Regions from separate parts of the Pseudomonas sp. TE21435 genome, predicted to be linked through region 1. Evidence: riboswitches for the same ligand, from Rfam matches in the RefSeq annotation. Region 1 holds a riboswitch; each other region holds the start of a gene.
The links. A riboswitch is a leader RNA that binds a small molecule or an ion and turns the genes downstream of it on or off. The one in region 1 is predicted to bind cobalamin.
Positions count from the first base shown of each region.

Region 2: another riboswitch for cobalamin. It lies ahead of ACZ9C1_RS07425 (CbtB domain-containing protein); the one in region 1 lies ahead of ACZ9C1_RS03705 (ABC transporter substrate-binding protein).
Region 3: another riboswitch for cobalamin. It lies ahead of ACZ9C1_RS08730 (TonB-dependent receptor); the one in region 1 lies ahead of ACZ9C1_RS03705 (ABC transporter substrate-binding protein).

Region 1 covers NZ_JBWBQZ010000001.1:809,478-816,940, reverse strand. The annotation lists gene ACZ9C1_RS03725 (BCCT family transporter) at 1-881, shown strand, start outside; gene ACZ9C1_RS03720 (aromatic ring-hydroxylating oxygenase subunit alpha) at 987-2,108, shown strand; gene ACZ9C1_RS03715 (PDR/VanB family oxidoreductase) at 2,172-3,146, shown strand; gene ACZ9C1_RS03710 (acetyltransferase domain-containing protein) at 3,330-4,481, shown strand; cobalamin riboswitch at 4,509-4,706, shown strand; gene ACZ9C1_RS03705 (ABC transporter substrate-binding protein) at 4,816-5,829, shown strand; gene ACZ9C1_RS03700 (FecCD family ABC transporter permease) at 5,826-6,842, shown strand; gene ACZ9C1_RS03695 (ABC transporter ATP-binding protein) at 6,839-7,463, shown strand, end outside.
Region 2 covers NZ_JBWBQZ010000001.1:1,651,218-1,658,680, forward strand. The annotation lists gene cobN (cobaltochelatase subunit CobN) at 1-1,208, opposite strand, end outside; gene cobW (cobalamin biosynthesis protein CobW) at 1,212-2,279, opposite strand; cobalamin riboswitch at 2,381-2,577, opposite strand; cobalamin riboswitch at 2,639-2,861, shown strand; gene ACZ9C1_RS07425 (CbtB domain-containing protein) at 2,962-3,147, shown strand; gene ACZ9C1_RS07430 (CbtA family protein) at 3,158-3,847, shown strand; gene ACZ9C1_RS07435 (cobalamin biosynthesis protein) at 3,847-4,257, shown strand; gene cobM (precorrin-4 C(11)-methyltransferase) at 4,286-5,038, shown strand; gene ACZ9C1_RS07445 (DUF1272 domain-containing protein) at 5,103-5,345, shown strand; gene ACZ9C1_RS07450 (response regulator transcription factor) at 5,532-6,146, shown strand; gene ACZ9C1_RS07455 (transporter substrate-binding domain-containing protein) at 6,150-7,463, shown strand, end outside.
Region 3 covers NZ_JBWBQZ010000001.1:1,956,815-1,964,277, forward strand. The annotation lists gene ACZ9C1_RS08705 (inorganic phosphate transporter) at 1-154, shown strand, start outside; gene ACZ9C1_RS08710 (glutathione S-transferase N-terminal domain-containing protein) at 257-952, opposite strand; gene ACZ9C1_RS08715 (N-acetyltransferase family protein) at 978-1,499, opposite strand; gene ACZ9C1_RS08720 (hypothetical protein) at 1,676-2,098, shown strand; gene ACZ9C1_RS08725 (PaaI family thioesterase) at 2,099-2,596, opposite strand; cobalamin riboswitch at 2,785-2,989, shown strand; gene ACZ9C1_RS08730 (TonB-dependent receptor) at 3,097-5,214, shown strand; gene ACZ9C1_RS08735 (GlxA family transcriptional regulator) at 5,353-6,408, shown strand; gene ACZ9C1_RS08740 (NAD(P)/FAD-dependent oxidoreductase) at 6,540-7,463, shown strand, end outside.

The DNA of each region.
Region 1 (7,463 bases):
TCTCGCTGAGCTCGTACATCGGCATCGACGGCGGCCTGCAGCGCCTGTCGAAGATGGTCTGCATCGGCGCCCTGGTATTCGCCGCCATCGTCCTGCTGGTGGGGCCGACCCAGTTCACCCTGAACAACACCGCCAATTCCATCGGCCTGATGCTGCAACATTACGTGCAGATGAGCCTGTTCACCGACCCGGCCGGCGACGGCGCCTTCACCCGCAACTGGACGGTGTTCTACTGGCTGTGGTGGGTGTCCTACGCCCCTGGCGTGGCGATGTTCGTCGCCCGCGTATCCCGTGGCCGACTGATCAAGGAAGTGGTGTTCGCCCTGCTGCTGGGCGGCAGCTTCGGTTGCTGGTTCTTCTTCGGCGCGCTGGAAAGCTACAGCATGCACCAGTTCATCAACGGTCAGATCGACGTACCCAAGCTGCTCGGCACGCTGGGCGGCGAAGCCGCGGTGACCGACCTGTTGCTGGCCCTGCCCTGGGGCACGCTGTTCCTCGCCGCGTACCTGTTCATCATGGCGGTGTTCTGCGCCTCGCACATGGACGCCGCCGCCTACGCCGTGGCCGCCACCAGCACCCGCAACCTGCGCGAAGGTGAAGACCCAAGCCCCACCCTGCGCCTGTTCTGGTGCGTGGTGCTGACCCTGGTGCCACTGGCCATGCTGTTCGCCAAGGCCTCGCTGTCGACCATGAAGACCGCCGTGGTGCTTACCGCGATCCCGTTCATGCTGATCCTGCTGGTGAAGATCTACGGGTTCTTCAAGTGGCTGGTGGCCGATTACGGCCAGGTGCCGGCCTACCGCATCGAGGAAGAGGCCACCCGCCTGGCGGGTGAGGAACCGCAGCCGCATGCGCCGCGTAGCGCTGCCGTAGTGCACTGAAATACAACCTGGGAGCGGGCTTGCCCGCCCCCGTTCTGGCAAATTTTTTTGCCCAGATTGTTAACCATCAGATACGCGTTAACCAATAAGAACCGAGATAGAGCCATGAACGATTTCAAACGCCTGCCCGCCGACTTCTGCGCCAACCCCGAGGAGGCCTTCACCCTCCCGGCCAAGTTCTACACCCAGGCCGCCGTGTTCGAACACGAGAAGGAAGCGATCTTCGCCCGCAGCTGGATCTGCGTCGGCCACCGCAGCGAAGTCGCCGAGAAGAACGCCTACATCACCCGCCAGGTGATCGGCGAGAGCATCATCGTCGTGCGTGGCCGCGACGACGTGCTGCGGGCCTTCTACAACGTCTGCCCGCACCGTGGCCACCAACTGCTCGAAGGCAGCGGCAAGGCCAAGAATGTGATCACCTGCCCGTATCACGCCTGGACCTTCAAGCTCGACGGCGAGCTGGCCCATGCGCGCAACTGCGAGAACGTGGCCAACTTCGACAAAGGCAATTCCACCCTGGTGCAGCTGCGCGTGGAGGAATACGCCGGTTTCATCTTCATCAACATGGACAACGACGCAGGCTCCGTCGAAGACCAGCTGCCGGGCATGCAGAAGCGCATGCGCGAAGCCTGCGCGGTGATCGACGACCTGCACCTGGCCGCGCGCTTCGTCAGCGACACTCCGGCCAACTGGAAATCCATCGTCGACAACTACCTGGAGTGCTACCACTGCGCCCCGGCCCACCCTGGCTTCTCCGATTCGGTGGACGTCGGCCAGTACAGCCACAGCCTGCACGGCAACTGGACCCTGCAATATGGCCTGGCCAAACCGTCGGAGCAGTCATTCACCTTCGACGAGTCGGTGAAAGACCCGTCCTTCGCCGGCTTCTGGGCCTGGCCGTGCACCATGTTCAACGTACCGCCAGGGGCCAACTTCATGACCGTGATCTACGAGTTCCCGGTCGATGCCGAGACCACCCTGCAGCACTACGACATCTACTTCCTCAACAAGGAGCTCAGCGAAGAGCAGCACAAGCTGATCGACTGGTACCGCGAAGTGTTCCGCCCCGAGGACCTGCGCCTGGTCGAGAGCGTGCAGAAAGGCCTGAAGTCCCGCGGCTACCGTGGCCAGGGCCGGATCATGGTCGACGCCCAGCGCAGCGGCGTCAGCGAGCACGGCATCGCCCACTTCCACAACCTGATCGCGGTCGCCCACCTGGACGACTGAACACACGCCAGCTCCCCGCCCCGCGCCAGGGCCTGGCGCGGGGCTTTGTTGTCGAGGTACGCCATGGCCAAGCAATACGAGATGTTCAAGGTGCGCGTGACCGGTGTGGAACAGGCCACGCCGCAGATCAAGCGCTTCACCCTGGCCCGCGCCGACGGCGCCGCCCTGCCCGCCTTCAGCGGTGGCAGCCACGTGATCGTGCAGATGCAATCCGCCTGCGGCAGCCAGTTCAGCAATGCCTACTCGCTGATGAGCGACCCGCGCCAGTTGCACAGCTACCAGATCGGCGTGCGGCTCGAGGAGCAGTCCAAGGGCGGTTCGGCGTTCATGCACAACCAGGTAGCGGTGGGCAGCGAGCTGACCATCTCCACCCCCAACAACCTGTTCGCCCTGGACGCCGATGCCGGGCGCCATGTGCTGATCGCCGGCGGCATCGGCATTACCCCGTTCCTGGCGCAGTTGCACGAGCTGGAAGGGGGCGCCACCCCCTACGAGCTGCACTACGCCTTCCGCGCCCCGGAACACGGCGCCTTCCAGGGCGACCTGGAACAAGGCCCGCATGCCGGCAACACGCGGTTCTACATCGACAGCCTGGACCGCAAGCTCGACCTCGCCGCGCTGTGCGCGGGCCTGGCCGATGACGCCCACCTCTATGTGTGCGGGCCCAAGCCGCTGATCGACGCGGTGATCGCCACCGCCGCCGCCGCTGGCATCGCCGAATCGCGGGTGCACTGGGAACAGTTCGCCGCCGCCGCGCCGGCCACAGGTGCGGCCTTCACGGTGGTGCTGGCCCGTTCAGGCACCGAGCTGGCAGTCGAGGCAGGCATGACCATCCTGCAGGCCATCGAGAAGTCCAAGGCCGCGAAGGTCGAGTGCCTGTGCCGCGAAGGCGTGTGCGGCACCTGCGAGACGGCGATCCTCGAAGGCGAGGCCGAGCATTTCGACCAATACCTCAGCGACGAGGAAAAGGCCGCGCAGCAGAGCATGATGCTGTGCGTGTCGCGGGCGCGCTCGGCGCGGTTGGTGCTGGATCTCTGAAGCCAGATCGCGTCCCAACGGGGCGAACGATACCATCGCGGCGCAGGCCCGCTCCAGGAATAGCGCATGAGCTGGAGCGAGCGTGCCGCGATGGCGTCAGGCGCCTCGATGTAAATGCAGGCCAGTGGATTGAAAAATTGTTATGAGATAACATTTTACTTCCACTGTTTGCGACTTTTTTCAATGGCCAGCCCCCAACTCCCCCAACGCCTGCAAAGCATCGACGCCCTGCGTGGCCTGGTGATCCTGTTCATGCTGCTGGATCACGTGCGCGAAACGTTCTTCCTGCACCGCCAGGTCAGCGACCCGATGACCATCGACGCCACCGAACCCAGCCTGTTCGCCAGCCGCACCCTGGCGCACCTCTGCGCGCCGGTGTTCGTGCTGCTTACCGGGCTATCGGCCTGGTTGTATGGCGAAAAGCACCAGGGCCGTGGCGATGTCTCGGTGTTCCTGTTCAAGCGCGGTCTGTTCCTGGTGGTGCTGGAATTCACCCTGGTCAACTTCGCCTGGACCTTCCAGTTGCCTCCGAGCGTGATCTACCTGCAGGTGATCTGGGCCATCGGCCTGAGCATGCTCGCCCTGTCACTGCTGGTGTGGCTGCCGCGCCCGGCGCTGCTCGCCCTCGGCGCGCTGATCGTCGCCGGTCACAACCTGCTCGATGGCCTGCACTTCAGGCCGGAATCGGCGCTGCATGTGCCATGGGCGATCCTGCATGAGCGCAGTTGGCTGGAGGTAGGCGAACATCTGCGCCTGCGCACGTCCTACCCGCTGTTGCCGTGGATCGGCGTGATCGCCCTGGGTTATGGGCTCGGGCCGTGGTTTGCCCGGGGCAGCGACGCCGGCAAGCGCCAGCAGCGTCTGCTATGGGCCGGCGCGGGCCTGCTGCTTGGGTTCGTCGCGCTGCGCCTGCTCAATGGCTACGGCGAAGCCCCCTGGAGCCTCTACGCCCGCGTCGGGCAGACGCTGATGAGCTTCTTCAATATCACCAAATACCCACCGTCGCTGCTGTTCCTGGCCCTGACCCTTGGCGTCGGCCTGCTCCTGCTGCGCGGCTTCGAGCGTGCCGGCGACGCCCGCTGGATCGGCCCGCTTGCGGTGTTTGGCGCAGCGCCGATGTTCTTCTACCTGCTGCACCTGTATGCGCTCAAGCTGCTGTACGTGGCCTGCGTGGCACTGTTTGGCCTGAACCAGGGCCGCTATTTCGGTTTCGATGGCATCGGGGCGGTATGGCTGACCGCCGTGCTGCTGCCACTTGTCCTGTACCTGCCGGTGCGCTGGTTCGCCCGGCTGAAAGCGCGACGGCGCGATATCGCCTGGCTCAAGTACCTGTAAAAGCGTTTTCACCCGACAGCCCGATGGTCTACCATGCCGCCCGCCGGTTTCCACACGGAATCAAAAGGGAATCCCGGGCTCGCCACTGGCGATCCAAAGGGAACTGCCCCCGCAACTGTAGGTGCCGAGCCTGCGCCATCGATGCCACTGGGTCTGCCGACCCGGGAAGGCTGGCGCCGGCCTGGACGCACCAGTCAGGAGACCTGCCGGCACGCATTCACCAACCGGCGGGGTGTCCGGGATGGTCATCCGCCCTGGCCGCGTGCTTGCGCAGGCTGCCGGGCGATGCCTGTCCGTGGGCCATTCCGTGCACCACCCAGGAGATCGCCCCACCATGCCGCACCGCCTCGCCGCCCTCCTCGCCGGCCTGTCCCTGTCGGGCCTGGCCCACGCCAGCGCCACCCAGTACCCGCTGACCGTCGACAACTGCGGCATGCCGCAGACCTTCACCCAGGCCCCGCAACGGGCGGTGACCGTCGGCCAGGCCGGCACCGAGCTGCTCTATGCCCTGGGCCTCGGTGAGCGGCTGGCGGGCACCTCGCTGTGGTTCAACAACGTGCTGCCGGAATTCAAGACGCAGAACGACAAGGTCCCGCGTCTGGCCGACAACGAACCGAGCTTCGAGGCGGTGGTCGGCAAACGTCCGCAACTGGTAACGGCGCAGTTCGAGTGGATGATCGGCGCCCAGGGCGCGGTCGGCACCCGCGAGCAGTTCCAGGAGCTGGGCATCCCCACCTACCTGCTGCCCTCGGACTGCGAGGGCAAGGACAACCTGGTGGGCGCCGACGGCACCCGCCTGCAGCCGTTCAAGGTGCAGAGCATCTACAAGAGCGTCAGCCAGCTGGCCGAGATCTTCGACGTGCAGGAACGTGGCGCGCGCCTGAATGCCGAGCTCCAGGGCCAGCTGGAACAGGCCAGGCAGCGCCTGGCCGGCCAGGACCTGGCGCACACCAGCGCGCTGTTCTGGTTTTCCAGCGCCGACCTCAAGACCGACCCCTATGTCGCCGGCCGCCAGGGCGTGGCCGACTACATGCTGCAGACCCTCGGCGTGCGCAACGTGGTCGAATCCAGCGAAGAATGGCCTACCGTGGGCTGGGAGACCCTGGCCAGGGCCAACCCCACCTGGCTGATCGTCGCGCGCATGGACCGCCGTCGCTACCCGGCCGACGACTACCAGAAAAAACTCGACTTCCTGCGCAGCGACCCGGTCACGCGCAATATGGACGCGGTCAAGCACGGCCGCATCATCGTCCTCGATGCCGACGCCATGCAGGCCGGCATCCGCCTGTTCCGCGGCCTGGACGTGCTGTCCAGCGCCTTCGCCAGCGGTAAAGCACCCCAGTCATGAACCGCCTGCTGCCCATCAGCCTCTTTGCCTTGCTCGCCCTGTGCCTGGCCATGCTTGCCGGGATTGCCATCGGCGAGACCCGAGTCGGCGCCGAGGCGATCTGGCAGGTGCTGGCCAACCAGCTGTGGCAGGCCGGCCATGCCGTCGACCCGATCGACGCCGGCATCGTCTGGAACTACCGCCTGCCGCGCACCCTGGTCGCCGCCGCTTGTGGCGCGGGGCTGGCGACCTGCGGGGTGATCCTCCAGGCGCTGCTGCGCAACCCGCTGGCCGAACCGTATCTGCTGGGCCTGTCGGCCGGTGCCTCGACCGGTGCGGTGGCGGTGGGGTTGTTCGGCCTGGGCGGCGCGGTGCTGTCGCTGTCGGCAGGCGCCTTCATCGGCGCGCTGGCGGCATTCGCCCTGGTGCTGCTGCTGTCGCGCGCCAGTGGCAGCCGCCATGACAACGCCCAGGTGATCCTCGCCGGCATCGCCGGCTCGCAGCTGTTCAACGCGCTCACCGCCTTTCTCATCACCAAGTCGGCCACCGCCGAGCAGGCCCGCGGCATCCTGTTCTGGCTGTTGGGCAACCTCAGCGGCGTGCGCTGGCCGTCGGTGTGGCTGGCGGTGCCGGTCGCTCTGTTCGGCCTCGCGATATGCCTGTGGCAACGCCGGGCACTGGACGCCTTTACCTTCGGTGCCGACTCGGCGGCCTCGCTGGGCGTACCGGTGCGCCGTACACAGCTGCTGCTGATCAGTTGCGCGGCGCTGGTCACCGCGGTGATGGTGTCCATCGTCGGCGCCATCGGCTTCGTCGGCCTGGTCATCCCCCACGCCTTGCGCCTGCTGCTCGGCCCCGGGCATAGCCGCCTGCTGCCGGCCAGTGCCCTGGGCGGTGCGCTGTTCCTGATTATCGCCGACATCCTCTCGCGCACCCTGATCGCCGGCCAGGTGATCCCGGTGGGAGTGGTCACGGCCTTGATCGGCGCACCGGTGTTCGCGCTGATCCTGATCAGCCGCCGGGGGCGCCCATGAGCGTGATGACCACCATCGCCGACGCGCCGCTCACCTGCCAAGGGCTCGGCCTGCGCTTGGGCGGGCGCGATGTGCTGCAGGGGGTCGACCTGAGCGTGATGCTTGGCGAAACCCTCGGCGTGGTCGGCCCCAACGGCTCGGGCAAGTCCACCCTGCTCAAGCTGCTCGCCGGCCTGCGCACGCCCAGCAGTGGCAACGTGCGCCTGCTCGGTGAAGCGCTGGAGCGCATGCCGCGCCGGCATATCGCCCAACGCCTGGCCCTGGTCGAGCAACAGGCCGACACCCTGGACGCCATCAGCGTGTACGACGCCGTCGCCCTGGGCCGAACGCCCTGGCTCTCGGCCCTGGCACCGTTCGGCAACGATGACCGCGCCATCGTCGAACAGGCGCTGGCCGACGCCGACGCCAGCCACCTGCGCCGACGGCTATGGGGCGAACTGTCTGGCGGCGAACGCCAGCGCGTGCACATCGCCCGGGCGCTGGCGCAACGGCCGCAGGTGCTGTTGCTGGACGAGCCGACCAACCATCTCGATATCCAGCACCAGCTCGGCTTGCTACGCCAGGTGCAGGCGCTGCCGGTGACGACGCTGGTGGCGCTGCATGATCTCAACCAGGCACTGA
Region 2 (7,463 bases), 840 kb from region 1:
CCTGGGGTGTCGAGGCCGACACCATTGCCGATGCGCCCGTCGCGAGTCGGGTAGTTGGCCAGCACCAGGGCCACGCGCTTCTCCTGGTTGTCCAGGCGCGCCAGTGTCACCCAGCGCCGCGCCAGTTCAGCGACGAAATCCATGCGTTCGGGGTGGGCGCGGTAGCAGACCACGTCGGACTGGCTGCGCTCACTGCGCCAGGCCAGGTCCTTGAAGCTCACCGGCCGGGTGATGATGCGCCCGTCCAGCTCGGGCAAGGCGATGTGCATCGCCAGGTCGCGGGCGCCGAGGCCCTGCTCGCTTTGCTCCCAGCCGGGCTGGTTGTCCTGGGCGCAGATCGCCTGCAACACCGGCACGTCGCGACGCAGCGGGCGCAGATTGGGCTGTTCGGGGCTGGACAGGGCAAAACCTGTGGTGTTGATCACCACCTCGGCCTGCACTTCGTCGAGCCAGGCCTCGACCTGGTCCAGGCACGCGCGTTCCTTGAGGCTGGCCACGGCGATCGGTAAGGGATTCAAGCCGCAAGCCTGCAGGCGCTGGCAGAACACATCGATGAAGGCGGTGTTGGCTGCCTGCAGGTGGGAGCGATAAAACAGCAGCGGCGCCACTGGATACTCCGGATGCCATTCGGCGTACCAGTCCTCGAGCCGTGCGCTGGCCTTGGCCGGGTGGTAGACCACCGTGCGCGGCAAAGGCTGCGGCTCGTCCCAGGGGTAGGCGCGCCCCAGCCACTGGCTGGCCAGGCAGTTGAACAGGTTCAGTGCATTGGCCTTGCCACCCTGGCGCAGGAAATGCCAGAGGCGCTCGGCCTGTTCACCGCCCACCGTGCCCAGTCCGGTCAGCTCCGGGTCGGGACGGTCGTCGCCGGGTACCAGGATCAGCTGTACGCCACGGGCCGCCAACTCGACCAGTTGTTCGACACCATAGCGCCAGTAACCGACACCGCCATGCAGCGACACCAGGATCACCTTGGCATGGCGCAGCACCTGGTCGACATACAGGTCGACCGAGGCATGGTTCTGCACCTGCATCGGGTTGGCCAGGCGCACGCTGGGGAAATCCGCCGGCAACTGCTCGGCGGTTTCGGCAAGCAGCGCCAGGTGTGAATCACCGCTGCAGAGGATCACCAGTTCGGCGGGGGTCTGGCCGAGGTCGGCGATGCTGTCGTCCGGCACAAAGCCGCCGGGCTGGGTCCGCAGCAGGTGCATGGGTCAGGCGCCCAGGGCCTGGCGCAGGCGCGCTTCCAGCTGGGTCGCGTCCAGGTCCTGGCCGATCAGCACCAGGCGGGTGATCCGTGGCTCCTCGCTGCGCCATGCACGGTCGAAATGCTTGTCGAAGCGGGTGCCCACGCCCTGGATCAGCAGGCGCATCGGCTTGCCGGGAATGGCGGCGAAGCCCTTGGCGCGCAGGATGCCGAACTCGGTAACCAGTTGCGTCAAGGCATCGAGCAGCAGGCTTTCGTCAGCCTCGGGCAGGTCGATGGAGATCGAGTCGAAGGCGTCGTGGTCATGGTCGTCATGGTCATCGCCGTCGTGATGGCTGTCGTGGTGGGTGCGGCGGCCGTCGATATGCGCCTCGGACTCGGCGCCCACGCCCAGCAGCACCTCCAGTGGCAGGCGGCCGCTGCTGGCCTCGATCACCTTGACCGCCGGCGGCAGTTCCTCGGCCACTTCGGCACGGACCTTGGCCAGGCCCTCGGCATCGATCAGGTCGGCCTTGTTCAGTACCACCAGGTCGGCGCTGGCCAGTTGGTCGGCGAACAGTTCGTGCAGCGGCGACTCATGGTCGAGATTAGGGTCGAGCTTGCGCTGGGCATCGACCTGGTCCGGGTAGGCGGCAAAGGTACCGGCGGCCACGGCCGGGCTGTCGACCACGGTGATCACCGCGTCGACCGTGCAGGCGTTGCGGATTTCCGGCCACTGGAAGGCCTGTACCAGCGGCTTGGGCAAGGCCAGGCCGCTGGTTTCGATAAGGATATGGTCGAGGTCGCCGCGGCGCGCCACCAGCTCGCGCATCACCGGGAAGAACTCCTCCTGCACGGTGCAGCACAGGCAGCCATTGGCCAACTCGTAGACGCGGCCATTGGCCTCTTCCTCGGAGCAGCCGATGCTGCATTGCTTGAGGATCTCGCCATCGATGCCCAGCTCGCCGAACTCGTTGACGATCACCGCGATGCGGCGGCCCTGGGCGTTGTCGAGCATATGGCGCAGCAAGGTGGTCTTGCCCGAGCCGAGGAAGCCGGTAACGATGGTGACGGGGAGCTTGGCCAGTGTTTTCATGTCGCGATGCCCTTGGCAGCAATGGCGCGGGCATGCAGGACGACAGCCACGGCCCGTGTCGGCCTGGCTGTTTCGCCACCGGATCACCCCGCCCGGTTGAAAGTCGAAAACGTTGCGAGGCAGGTCTCCTGGCTTGCACCGCCGGCCATCAAAGCCGGTGGGATGGCGCCTTCCCGCGCGTGCGCAGTGGCTGTGCCGAACCCTTCAGTGCCTACAGTTGCGGGGGCAGCCGCGGCTTGTACCGCGTTCCCGTCTTAGCCCGGGCCAGCGCCCGGGAACCTCGAACCGGCAAGGCTACGCAGTGCCTGCCTGGCGGTCAACCGCCGCGGCGATTGACGCAGGCCCGGCCCCGTGATTTGCTAGCGCATTGCGTTCAGGTGCCCCCAACGGGGGTGAAACGGGAAACCGGTGCGTCGCGCCTCCTTGAAGAGGGCGACAAGGCCGGTGCTGCCCCCGCAACGGTAAGCGAGAGAAGCGTCCAGACCACTGTGCCCATCGTGCGGCATGGGAAGGTGGCGCTTGATCGATGGAGCCCCGCTCCACCTCGCCAGCCCGGAGACCGGCCTGACATGCTTGCAGAACACCCCGCGGTGGGCGGGCGCTGTCGTATCACCTGGGCCAGCCGTGCCCGGGGGCGTCGCGCCTGCCCGTTGCCACAACAAAAGCAGCAGAGGAACGCGTCATGCCCATCACCCACGCCAAACCCAGTATCGCCACCCCCGTCAGTCTCAGCCAGCGCCTGATCGTCGCGGTCGGCGCCAGCCTGCTGGGCCTGTGCCTGGTGTACTTCGCCGGTTTCTCGCACATCGAGGCGGTGCACAACGCCGCCCACGACACCCGCCACAGCGCCGCCTTCCCTTGCCACTGAGTACACCCGCATGATCACGCGCATCGCCCGTACCGCGGGTTTCAGCGGCCTGCTCGCCGCCCTGCTGCTGACCCTCCTGCAAAGCTTCTGGGTCGCCCCGTTGATTCTCCAGGCGGAAACCTATGAAACCGCCGCCCCCGCCGCTGAACATCATGAACATGGCGAGGCCGCCGCGCCTCATGAGCACAGCGCCGAGGCCTGGGCACCCGAAGATGGCTGGCAGCGTATCCTGTCCACCACCGGCGGCAACCTGGTGGTCGCCGTCGGCTTCGCCCTGATCCTCGCCGCGCTGTACAGCCTCCGCGCCCCGGGCCGCGTGGCCACCGGCGCACTGTGGGGCCTGGCGGGCTTCGCCGTGTTCTGCCTGGCGCCGACCCTGGGCCTGCCACCGGAACTGCCAGGAACAGCGGCCGCCGACCTCGGCCAGCGCCAGACCTGGTGGATCGGCACCGCCGCCGCCACCGCCGCCGGCCTGGCGTTGCTGGTGTTCGCCCAGCACTGGCTGTTCAAGGTGCTCGGCGTCGCCCTGCTGGTGATCCCGCACCTGATCGGCGCGCCACAGCCAGCGGTTCATGAAAGCCTGGCCCCCGAGGCGCTGGAGACCCAGTTCAAGATCGCTTCGTGGCTGACCAACGCCGCGTTCTGGTTGGCCCTGGGCCTGCTCAGCGCCTGGTTGTTCCGCCGCTCCAGCCAGCACTGATGCGCGACCTTGCTCCCCAGCCGGCGTTGTATGCCGGCTTTGGTTGCCGCCGTGGCTGTCCGGTCGAGACGCTCGCGGTGCTGCTGCGCCAGACCCTGACCAACCACGCCCTGCCCCTGTCGGCGCTGAAGGCAATCGCCAGCATCGAACCCAAGGCGCGCGAGCCCGGCCTGCTGGCACTGGCCGAGCGGCTCGGGTTGCCGTTCATCTGCTTCGACAGCAGCCACTTGTCGACCTTCGAAGCGCTGCTCAGTCAGCGCTCGACAACGGTGTACGCCCAGACCGGCTGCTGGGGCGTCGCCGAAAGCGCAGCCCTGGCCCTGGCCGGCCGTACCGGCGTTGCGCCGCGCCTGCATGTGCCAAGGCAAAGGCTCGGCGGCGCTACCCTGGCCCTGGCCATCGGCGGATAATCCGCCTCTTTACCTGCAAGGAACCTCCATGACGGTCTATTTCATCGGTGCCGGCCCCGGCGATCCCGAGCTGATCACGGTCAAGGGCCAGCGCCTTGTCCGACAGTGCCCGGTAATCATCTACGCAGGCTCGCTGGTACCTGCTGCAGTGCTCGAGGGGCATCAGGCGCACACCGTCATCAACAGCGCCGAGCTGCACCTGGAGCAGATCATCGAGGCCATGCGCCAGGCCCATGCCAACGGCCAGGACGTGGCCCGCGTGCACAGCGGCGACCCTAGCCTGTACGGCGCCATCGGCGAACAGATCCGCCACCTGCGTGAGTCGGGCATCGATTACCAGATCATCCCCGGAGTCACCGCCACTGCCGCCAGCGCCGCGCTGCTGGGTTGCGAGCTGACACTGCCGGACGTGGCGCAGACGGTGATCCTCACCCGCTACGGCGACAACTCGCCGATGCCCGCCGGTGAACAGCTGGCCGATCTGGCCCGCCATGGCAGCACCCTGGCCATCCACCTGGGTGTACGCCACCTGCCGCGTATCGTCGAGCAACTGCTGCCCCACTATGGCGCCGACTGCCCCATTGCCGTGGTCCATCGTGCCACCTGGCCAGACCAGGATTGGGTCAAGGGCACCCTGGCGGACATCGTCGAGCGCCTGGCAGCCAAGGGCTTCCGGCGTACCGCGCTGATCCTCGTCGGTCATGTCCTGGGCGATGCCCCGTTCGCCGACTCGGCCCTGTACCGCGCCGGTCACGCCCATCTCTACCGCCCCGGCCCGTGAAGCGATTGCCGAGTGAGCGTGGGCGGCGCACACTGGGCCTTCCAACTGGATGGAAACCCTGCCCATGCTCGACCTGCGCCCCAACTGCGAATGCTGTGACACCGACCTCCCTCCCGAAAGTCCGGATGCGCTGATCTGTTCGTTCGAGTGCACCTTCTGTCGTGCCTGTAACGAGCGGCATTTCCATGACCGCTGCCCGAACTGCGGCGGCCAACTGGTGATGCGCCCCACTCGTGTGGGCAAGGTACTGGGCAACAACCCCGCCTCCACCCAGCGAGTGCTCAAGCCGCACGCCCCCTGCGGCTGAGCGCTTGGACCCAAACCTTGTTTGTAGGAATTTTCTACAGCTTGTTGCGGGATTTTCAACACACCTATACTCGCCTATTACCAAGGGTCCTGAATGTCCGTAAGGTGCGCGCTGCCCAGCAAGTCCGCGGCCCGCGCCTGAAATGCAACGCAGGAAGCGGGCTGCACTTTGACAGGAGTGACCTGAATGACATCCGTGCTGTTGGTCGATGACCACCACATTGTGCGACTCGCCGTACGCATGCTGCTTGAACGCGAACGCTTCACCGTCGTGGGTGAAACCGGCAAAGGCAAAGAGGCCGCCCGCCTGGCCGAGCAGACCAGGGCCGATGTGGTTATCCTCGACATCGGCCTGCCCGACCTCGACGGCATGGAAGTGATCAAGCGCCTCAAGCTGATCGACCCGCCCCCACGGATCATGGCCCTGACCGGCCAGCCCGCCGACCTCTACGTGCGCCGCTGCATGGACGCCGGCATCTCGGCCTTCGTCAACAAGGACGAGGACCTCGATGCCCTGGTCTTCGCCCTCAAAGCCCTGGTCAAGGGTTACTCGACCTTTCCGCAGATGGCGGTCAACAGCAATACCCTGGAAAGCGAGACCGAGCGCCTGGCACTGCTTTCCAACCGTGAAATGGAAGTACTGCGCCGGCTCAGCGCCGGCCAGAGCAACAAACTGATCGGCGAGCAGATGAACCTCAGCGCCAAGACCATCAGCACCTACCGCGGCCGGATCATGGAAAAGCTCAAGGTCGAGTCACTGGTGGAAATGGTCGACCTGGCCAAACGCAACAACGTGGCCTGAATCATGATCAAGGGCGCCCTGCTGTGCCTGCTGCTGGCCACGCTGACGTCTTTGCCCGTACAGGGTGAGCCGCACAGCGAAACTCGCCATCTGCTGGCCCGCGCCCTGAGCGCGGCGCCTCCCTTGACGCTGGCGGCAACCGACCGACAGTGGCTTGCTGAGCGCGGAGGCCTGGTACTGGGCAGCTCGCGCCCCGACTATCCCCCCTTCGACATCAACAACAGCCAGTCCGACTACGAGGGCCTGAGCGCGGACTACGCCGGCCTGATCAGCGAGCAGTTGGGCGTGCCGGTCAAAGTGCGTCGCTATCCAAGCCGCGAGCAGGCCCTGGATGCGCTGCGCGCTGGCGAAATCGATCTGCTGGGCAGTTCCAACGCTTTCGAGGCCAACGATGCACAACTGGCTCTCAGCCTGCCCTATGCCGATGACCTGCCAGTTATCGTATCGCGCAAGGACCAGCCCCTGCGCGACGGTGACGACCTGGCCGGCCTGCGCCTGGCCATGGTGGATCATTACCTGCCCATGCAGGCGGTGCGACGCCTCTATCCCGGCGTCCAGCTGAACCTCTATCGCTCGACCCTCGCAGGGGTCGCCGCCGTGGCCCTGGGTCAGGCCGACGCCTACCTGGGTGACGCCATCAGTACCGACTATGCCATTGCCAAAGGTTTCCAGGAAACGGTCAAGGTCGATCATTTCGTCAAGGCCCCGGCCAGCAGCTTCGCCTTTGCCCTGACCCAGGACAACCAGCGCCTGCTGCAACTGGTCGACCTGGCCCTGGGGCGCATCGCCGACAGCGAACGACTGAACATCCTGCGCCGCTGGGCTGGCGGCGGCACCAGCCTGCTGCTTGACCGTCGCCTCGATGCCCTGACCCAGGAGGAGCGCGACTGGATCGCGAAACACCGGCAGATCACGGTGATGATCAACACCACCCTGGCGCCCCTGAGCTTCACCGACGCCCAGCAGCAACCACGGGGTATCGCCCTGAACCTGCTGGAGCGTATCGGCCTGAGCACCGGCCTGCGTTTCAAGGTGGTCGAGTCGGAGTCGTTCGAGGACATGATCGAGCAGGTCGCCCAGGGCAAGGCGGACATGATCGGCGCCATCGGTTACGGCGAGCACCGCGCCCAACGCCTGCGCTACACCCGCCCCTACATGATCAGCCCGCGGGTTCTGGTGGTCCGCCAGGATGCAGCGCCCCTCGATCCGCAGCAACCGCTGCGAGGACTACGGGTGGCCTTGCTGAGGGGATCGCCCTTGCGCGAAGGCCTCGAACGGCAGTACGGCGACCTGCGGACCGTCGAGGTGGAGAACCCC
Region 3 (7,463 bases), 1.1 Mb from region 1:
GCTGAGCTCGGGGGTGGCCGGGACCATGGTGGCCAACGGCTCGGGGATTCAACGCAAGACGCTGGTCAACCTGCTGATGGCCTGGGTGCTGACATTGCCGGCGGCGATGGTGCTGGCGGGGTGTCTGTACTGGCTACTCAACCAGCTCTTCTGATCCTGTAGGAGCGGCTTCAGCCGCGATCACCCGCAAAGCGGGTGCCAGACTCCGCGTTGCCTGCATCGCGGCTAAAGCCGCTCCTACAGAGGTGAGGCGCGATCAAGCGGGAATTTTCAGGCCACGCTGCACGGCCGGGCGCTCGAGGAACCGCGCCAGCACCCGCTGCACGTCCTTGAACCTGTCGAACTCCACCAACTCCCGCGCGTTGTAGCGCTCCACCAGGTTGCGCACCCAGGGGAAGATGGCGATATCGGCGATGCTGTATGCATCGACCATCCACTCCCGCCCTTGCAGGTGGCGGTCGAGCACCGCCAGCAGGCGCTTGGACTCATTGACGTAGCGGTCTCGCGGACGCTTGTCCTCGTACTCCTTGCCCGCGAAGAAATGGAAGAACCCCACCTGGCCGAACATCGGCCCGATGCCGCCCATCTGGAACATCAGCCACTGCAGGGTCTGGTAGCGCTGGGCCGGGTCCTGGCTCAGCAACTGGCCGCTCTTCTCGGCCAGGTACTGCAGGATCGCCCCCGACTCGAACAAGGGCAACGGTTGGCCCCCCGGCCCATCGGGGTCAAGAATCGCCGGGATCTTGTTGTTGGCGCTCAGGGAGATGAACGCGGGGCTCAACTGATCCTCGGTTTCGAAGCTGACCTTGTGCACCTCGTAGGGCAGGCCGATTTCCTCGAGCATGATCGAGACCTTGACCCCGTTGGGCGTGGCCAGCGAGTACAGTTGCAGACGCTCGGGGTGTCGCGCCGGCCATTTGCCGGTGATGGGGAATGCGGAAAGTTCGGTCATGGGGGTGCCTTCGCGTTGGGAGCCTTCAATCTAGATGATCTTCGGCCATCCTGACCATCACCCAGTCGCGGTGCCGCTCGTCGCCGCAAGGGAAGATCGCCTCGCCCACCTTGCGAAAGCCGTTGCGCTGATAGAAACCGATCGCCCGAGCGTTCAGCTCATTGACTGTCAGACGCGCCTGGCCATCGACCTGGGCCAGGGTGGTGGCGAGCAACAATTGCGCGGCGCCGGTGCCATGGGCGCAGGGTAGTACATAGCAACGGGAGATTTCCGCCAGTTGATCGGCCTCGGCAATACCCAGCTTGCCGGGCGCCAGGTCGAGCATGCTGTAGCCCAGCACCTGGCCATCCCGTTCGACCACCAGCAACCGCTTGTGCGGGTGCTCCAGGTGCGCCTGGAAATGTTCGGGCTGGAGATGGTAGGCGATGTAGTGTTGCTGGGCGCTGACCGCGCTATCGGGCGGGCTGGCCAGGGCGAAGGTCGCCTGGCCGACAAGGCTCAGGGCCACGCAGTCTTCGTCACGGGCCGGGCGAATCTGGTAGGGCATGGCAACATCCTGTCGGGCAGCCGGGTCACGTTTGACAATGCCAGCCTTACCCTCCCCTGTCCATCAGCCTCAAAAGTGAAACCGCTTGGCCCTGAACTGGCATTTTTGCCAGTAGACACTCCTGCGCTGGAATTCCATCTTCAGTTGTCACTCTCGCACCCTATTGGAGTATGAACATGACCACCGAAGCAGCTCAGGAAATCGGCATCACAATCTATGGCCAGAACAGCACCTCGGCCAACGCTCTGAAAGTGTATCGACAAGATTGGTTCGATGAAGGATTTGGTTTTGCTATCGAAGCAGTCAGCGACGTAAAACCAGACCAAGCGCAACTTTGGCTGAAGCTGACCGGCTACTGGTGCCCCCAACCTGGCGACTATCTTCTCAGTAATGAAGATCAGGATGAAAAGCCTCACATCCTCATCGAGTTTGGCTACTTCGGCCATACGATCAAGGCAATCGAGGCCGGAACATTCGAACTTCATACGATTGACTATGAAAAACGTTCGTTGACCGGCCGGTTCGAGTTCCCCGTAGAACTGGATAATGCTGGTTTCGACATCGAAAGCTGGGACTTCGATGTCGCAGCCCATACCTGATCAACCTTGCTGGTGCGCCTGGCGCTTGAGCTTCTCGGTGTCGACCCGCACAAATACCGAATCGGCGGTGACCGTCAGTACATCCCTGGCCCAGACCTCGCAGATCACCCGGGTCTTGCGCCCCAGCTCACCCTCGACCCGGGCCTTGAGCAGCAGTTCGACGCCCATGGGCGTGGGCTTGAGGTAGGTCAGGCCAAGCTGGCCGGTGACGCAGTCGATACGCGGCAGGCTGCCAGGTTCGCGGCCTTCGGCACGGTAGTGACAGGCCATGGCGGTCCAGTTGGAGTGGCAGTCGACCAGCATGGCCAGCAGGCCACCGTAGACCAGGCCGGGCCAGCCGGTGAAGGTCGGGTCGGGGGTATGCCGGCACCACAGGTGGATGCCGTCGGCGTCCCAGTGGCTCTGCACATGCAGGCCGCTGGGGTGGGAACAGCCGCAGCCGTAGCAGATGCCTTCGGGGGCGGCGAGTTGTTGCAGGGACAGGGCTTGCTCGGTCATACGCGTCCTTGGCTTGTTGGTGTTGGATAAGGAGGCTGGCTACCGATGGTAGCGCCCTGCGCGGCCTGCGCCAATGCACGAGGCCTGCCCGCAGACAACGCTGGCCTGACGGTAACCGCTCTGAACCGCGATTCAGCCACACTCAGCCCACCCATCCAGACGATTGACTCCCTGCCCGTTCGGTGGTCAGATGCGCGCCAGTTTCAGGTGCCCTGCGCCGCCGCGCGCAAGGTGAAACGGGAAGCCGGTGAGTCGATACCACGACAAGTCCGGCGCTGCCCCCGCAACGGTAAGCGAGCGAACCCTTCGACAGACCACTGTGCACACGCATGGGAAGGTGAAGGTTTCATGCCCCTCGCAAGCCCGGAGACCGGCCTGAGGCTTCACTTGGCAACCCGCGGTGGGCGGGCGCAGGCCGGTATTCGCGTGCGCGCCTGCGCGCGCTTCGCCGTTGCGTGTTTTCCACCGGGATCCATTCTTTCCTGCAGCAGTGGAACGACATGTCCCGTATCAACAAGCTTCACACCCTGGCGGCCTGCCTGGCCGTGTCCCTGCCGGCGCTGGCCGACGAGCAGCCCAGCCCTGCGCTCACCCTGCCCTCCACGGCGATCACCGACAGCCGCGACCCGCAGACCGTCGACCTGGCCACCCCCACCCAGGCCGGTTCACGCCTGAACCTCAGTGCCCTGGAAACCCCGGCGAGCACCAGCAGCATCACCGCCGCGCAGATTCAGCAGCGCAACAACACCACGGTGCAGGATGCCGTGACCCGCTCGCCGGGCATCACCTTCATCGGTACCCCTGGCGATGGCGGCACCGGCTTGTCGGCGCGCGGTTTCACGGGCCAGAGTTCGGTGATGACCCTGTTCGACGGGTCGCGCCTGTACGCCGGTGCCGGCACCCTCACCTACCCGGTCGATCCCTGGATGGTCGAGCGTATCGATGTGATCCGTGGGCCTGCCTCGGTGCTGTATGGCGAAGGCGCCACCGGGGCAACGGTCAACGTGATTCCGAAAAAGCCCTTCAGCGGTGATATCCGCAACCACCTGCGCCTGGGCTATGGCTCCTGGGACCGCCAGCAACTGGGGCTGGACAGCGGCGGCAGCCTGAGCGAGCGCCTGAGCTACCGCGCCACCCTGAACCAGCAGGCGGGCAACGGCTGGGTCGACCGCACCGATTCGCGCAGCCTGGCGTTTTCCGGCGCGCTGCGCTTCGATGCCAGTGACGACCTGAGTTTCACCTTGTCCCACGAACGCGGCGACGCGCAACCTGCCAACTACTACGGCACGTCGCTGATCGACGGCCATCTGCGCAGCAGCGTGCGCAACAAGAACTACAACGTCAGCAATGACGAACAGCGCTACCACGATGAGTGGACACGGCTGACCAGCGACTGGAACATCAGCGACAGCATCAGCGCCAGCAACCAGCTGTACTACATCAAGAGCCGTCGCCACTGGCGCAATGCCGAGGAATACGCCTGGGATGCCGGTGTGATCCAGCGCGGCAGTTTCCTGGAGATCAAGCACAACCAGGAGCAGATCGGCGACCGCCAGAGCTTCACCTTCGATCACTCGCTGTTCGGCCTGGCCAGCAAGACCGTGGTGGGCGCCGAGTACAACAAGATCCGCTTCAACATTGACAGCAACTCGCCCTACGAAGATGGCTACACCGACTCGCTCGACCCTTGGCGGCCGGCACCCGGCGGGTTCCACAGTGCCGATCCGACGCGCCCGCAGACGCTGTCGAAAACCAGCACCTTCTCGCTGTTCGCCGAAAACCGCACGCAACTGACCGAGCGCCTGTCGCTGGTCACCGGCATACGCCGCGACCAGAACCACATCGACCGCAACGACCTGGTGAAGGACACTCGCGAAGACCAGAGCCTGCGTGGCGGCAACTGGCGCGCCGGCCTGGTGTACGCGCTGACTGACGATCTGTCGGTGTACGGCCAGTACTCCACCAGCGAGGATGGTGTCGGTGACCTGCTGACCCTGCGCCCGGAGCAACGCCTTGAACTGACCGAAGCCAAGCAGACCGAATTCGGCCTCAAGCAACGGTTCTGGGACGGACGCGGCGAATGGACGTTGGCGGCCTACCACATCGTCAAGAAGAAGCTGCCGGTGTACGACGTGGTCTCCAAGCGCAGCCAGCAGGCAGGCCAACAGACCTCCGATGGCCTGGAGGCAAGCCTGGAGCTGGCTCTGGGCAATCAATGGCAACTGTCGGGCAACGCAGCCTTGGTGCGCGCCAAGTACGATGATTTCACTCAACTCAGCCGAGGCGTTTCCTACGACCGGTCTGGCAACCACCCGCAGGACGTCCCACGTCGAACCGCCAACCTGTGGCTGAGCAAAGGCTTCGGGCAAAGCGTCGACACCGGTATTGGCCTGCGCTACGTAGACGCCCGCTATACCAGCGCCGCCAATGACCAACGCGTGCCGGGCTACACCGTGGTCGATGCCAACATCGGCTGGCAGGTGCTGCCCGACGTGCGCCTGGGCCTGCAGGTGAACAACCTGTTCGATCGCGAGTACGCCCAGTCGAGCTACAGCGGCGAACAGTGGCTGCTGGGCGCGCCGCGCTCGTATTTCGCCACGGTGGACTACAGCTTCTAGATCGGCCAGGTAACAGCGTGAGAGCGGGCTTGCCCCGCTCCCACAAGAGCCCAGGTCTGACGGCCATCGCGTCGTGCTTGAACATCATCGCGCCAACTGCTCGACTAGGGCCTACGCCCCGTCCACAAGCAGCGCGCCATGACCGACATCCCGCAGATTCCCGCAGCGCCCGTGCACGCGCTTGACCAGCCGCGCACCTTGCTGTTCCTCGCCTACCCGCAGATGGGCCTGCTCGACCTCAGCGGCGCGCAGACGGTGTTCTGGGCCGCGACCAAGGCCCGTGCTGCGCGCGGCCTACCCGGCTACCGGGTGGTCACCGCCAGCCTCGAAGGGGGCCTGGTCCCCACCGCTGAAGGCCTGGCCGTCGCCACCGAGCCACTGGCGCCCTGGCTGCACGAGCCCTTCGACACGCTGGTCGTGCCCGGAGCCCCGGAGATCGTCCGCACCCTCCCTGATCACGCCGAACTGGTCGCTTGGCTGGCCAAGGCCGCCCAACGCGCCCGACGTACCGCTTCGGTATGCAGCGGCACCTTCCTGCTGGCCGCCGCCGGCCTGCTCGATGGCCGCCGGGCCGCCACCCACTGGGCGATGTGCGATGCCCTGCACCGACGCTTCCCGGCCATCGAGGTGGATGCCGAATCGATCTTCGTGCAGCAGGATCAGGTGTGGACTTCGGCTGGCGTCAGCGCCGGCATCGACCTGGCGCTGGCCCTGGTCGAGGCCGACTGCGGCCGCGAGGTGGCCATGCAGGTGGCCCGTGAATTGGTGGTATTCCTCAAGCGCCCCGGCGGCCAGGCGCAGTTCAGCGAACTGCTCAAGGCCCAGGGCGAGGACAGCGACGCCTTCGAGACCCTGCACCTATGGCTCAGCGAGCACCTGGGCGACCCGCGCCTGACGGTCGAGCGGCTGGCCGAACAGGCGCGCATGAGCCTGCGCAACTTCACTCGGGTGTACAAGCACAAGACCGGGCGCACCCCGGCCAAGGCCATCGAGGTGTTCCGCCTGGAGGCGGCGCGCCGCTTGCTGGAAAACTCCGACCAGCATATCGAGCAGGTCGCCCGCCAGTGCGGGTTCGGCAGCGAGGAGCGCATGCGCCTGGCGTTCCAGCGTCACCTGGCGGTGACCCCGCGGGACTATCGGGCGCGCTTCGCCCGCAGCGTGCCGCTGGCCGAAATCCAGGGTTCTTTGGCCTAGGGGCAAACCGAGGGGGCGCTTAGCATCTGCACCACGCTTGTCGGGCCGCAATCCAGGCTCACCCACAAGGCGTACCCTTTTTCCACTGCCGCAGCGACAACATCGATAATCGCGGCATCCAGGAGCCCCTCATGAAACAGATCCTGATCATTGGCGCAGGCTTCGCCGGGCTGTGGAGCGCCCTCGGCGCCGCCCGCCTGCTCGACCTGCACAAACGCGACGACGTGCTGATCACCGTGCTCGCCCCCCAGGCTGAACTACACATCCGCCCGCGCTTCTACGAGCCGGACGTGCACACCATGGCCGCCCCCTTGCAGGCGGTGTTCGACGCGGTCAACGTGCGCTTCGTCAAAGGCACGGCCTACCACATCGACCAGGCCAGCCAGGAGGTGGCCTATCGTCAAGCGGGTGGTATCGAGGCCAAGCTGGGTTACGACCGCCTGATCATGGCCTGCGGCAGCCTGCTCAACCGCCCGGCGCTGGCAGGCTTCGACCAGCACGCCTTCGATGTCGACAAGATCGACTCGGCCACCCGCCTGGAGGAACACCTCAAGTCCCTGGCCGCCCGCCCAGACAGCCCGGCGCGCAACACCGTGGTGGTGGCCGGTGGCGGCTTCACCGGCATCGAGACCGCCACCGAGCTGCCCAGCCGGCTGCGGGCGATCCTTGGCGACAAGGTCAAGCCGCGCATCGTCGTGGTCGACCGCGGCGCGAAGATCGGCGCCGCCTTGGGCGACGGCATCCGCCCGGCCATCGAACAGGCATCGGCGGCGCTGGGGATCGAGTGGGTCTGTGGCGCCACGGTGGCGTCGGTGGATGGCGACGGCGTGCTGCTCGACAACGGCGAACGCATTGCCGCCAACACGGTGATCTGGACCGTGGGCTTCAAGGCCAACACGCTGACCGAGCAGATCAGCGGTGAACGCGACCGACAAGGTCGCCTGCATGTGGACGGCCACCTCAAGGTCATCGGTAACTCGTCGGTGTATGCCGCGGGCGATGTGGCCTACGCCGCCTGCGACGAGGTTGGCAACTTCGCAGTGATGTCCTGTCAG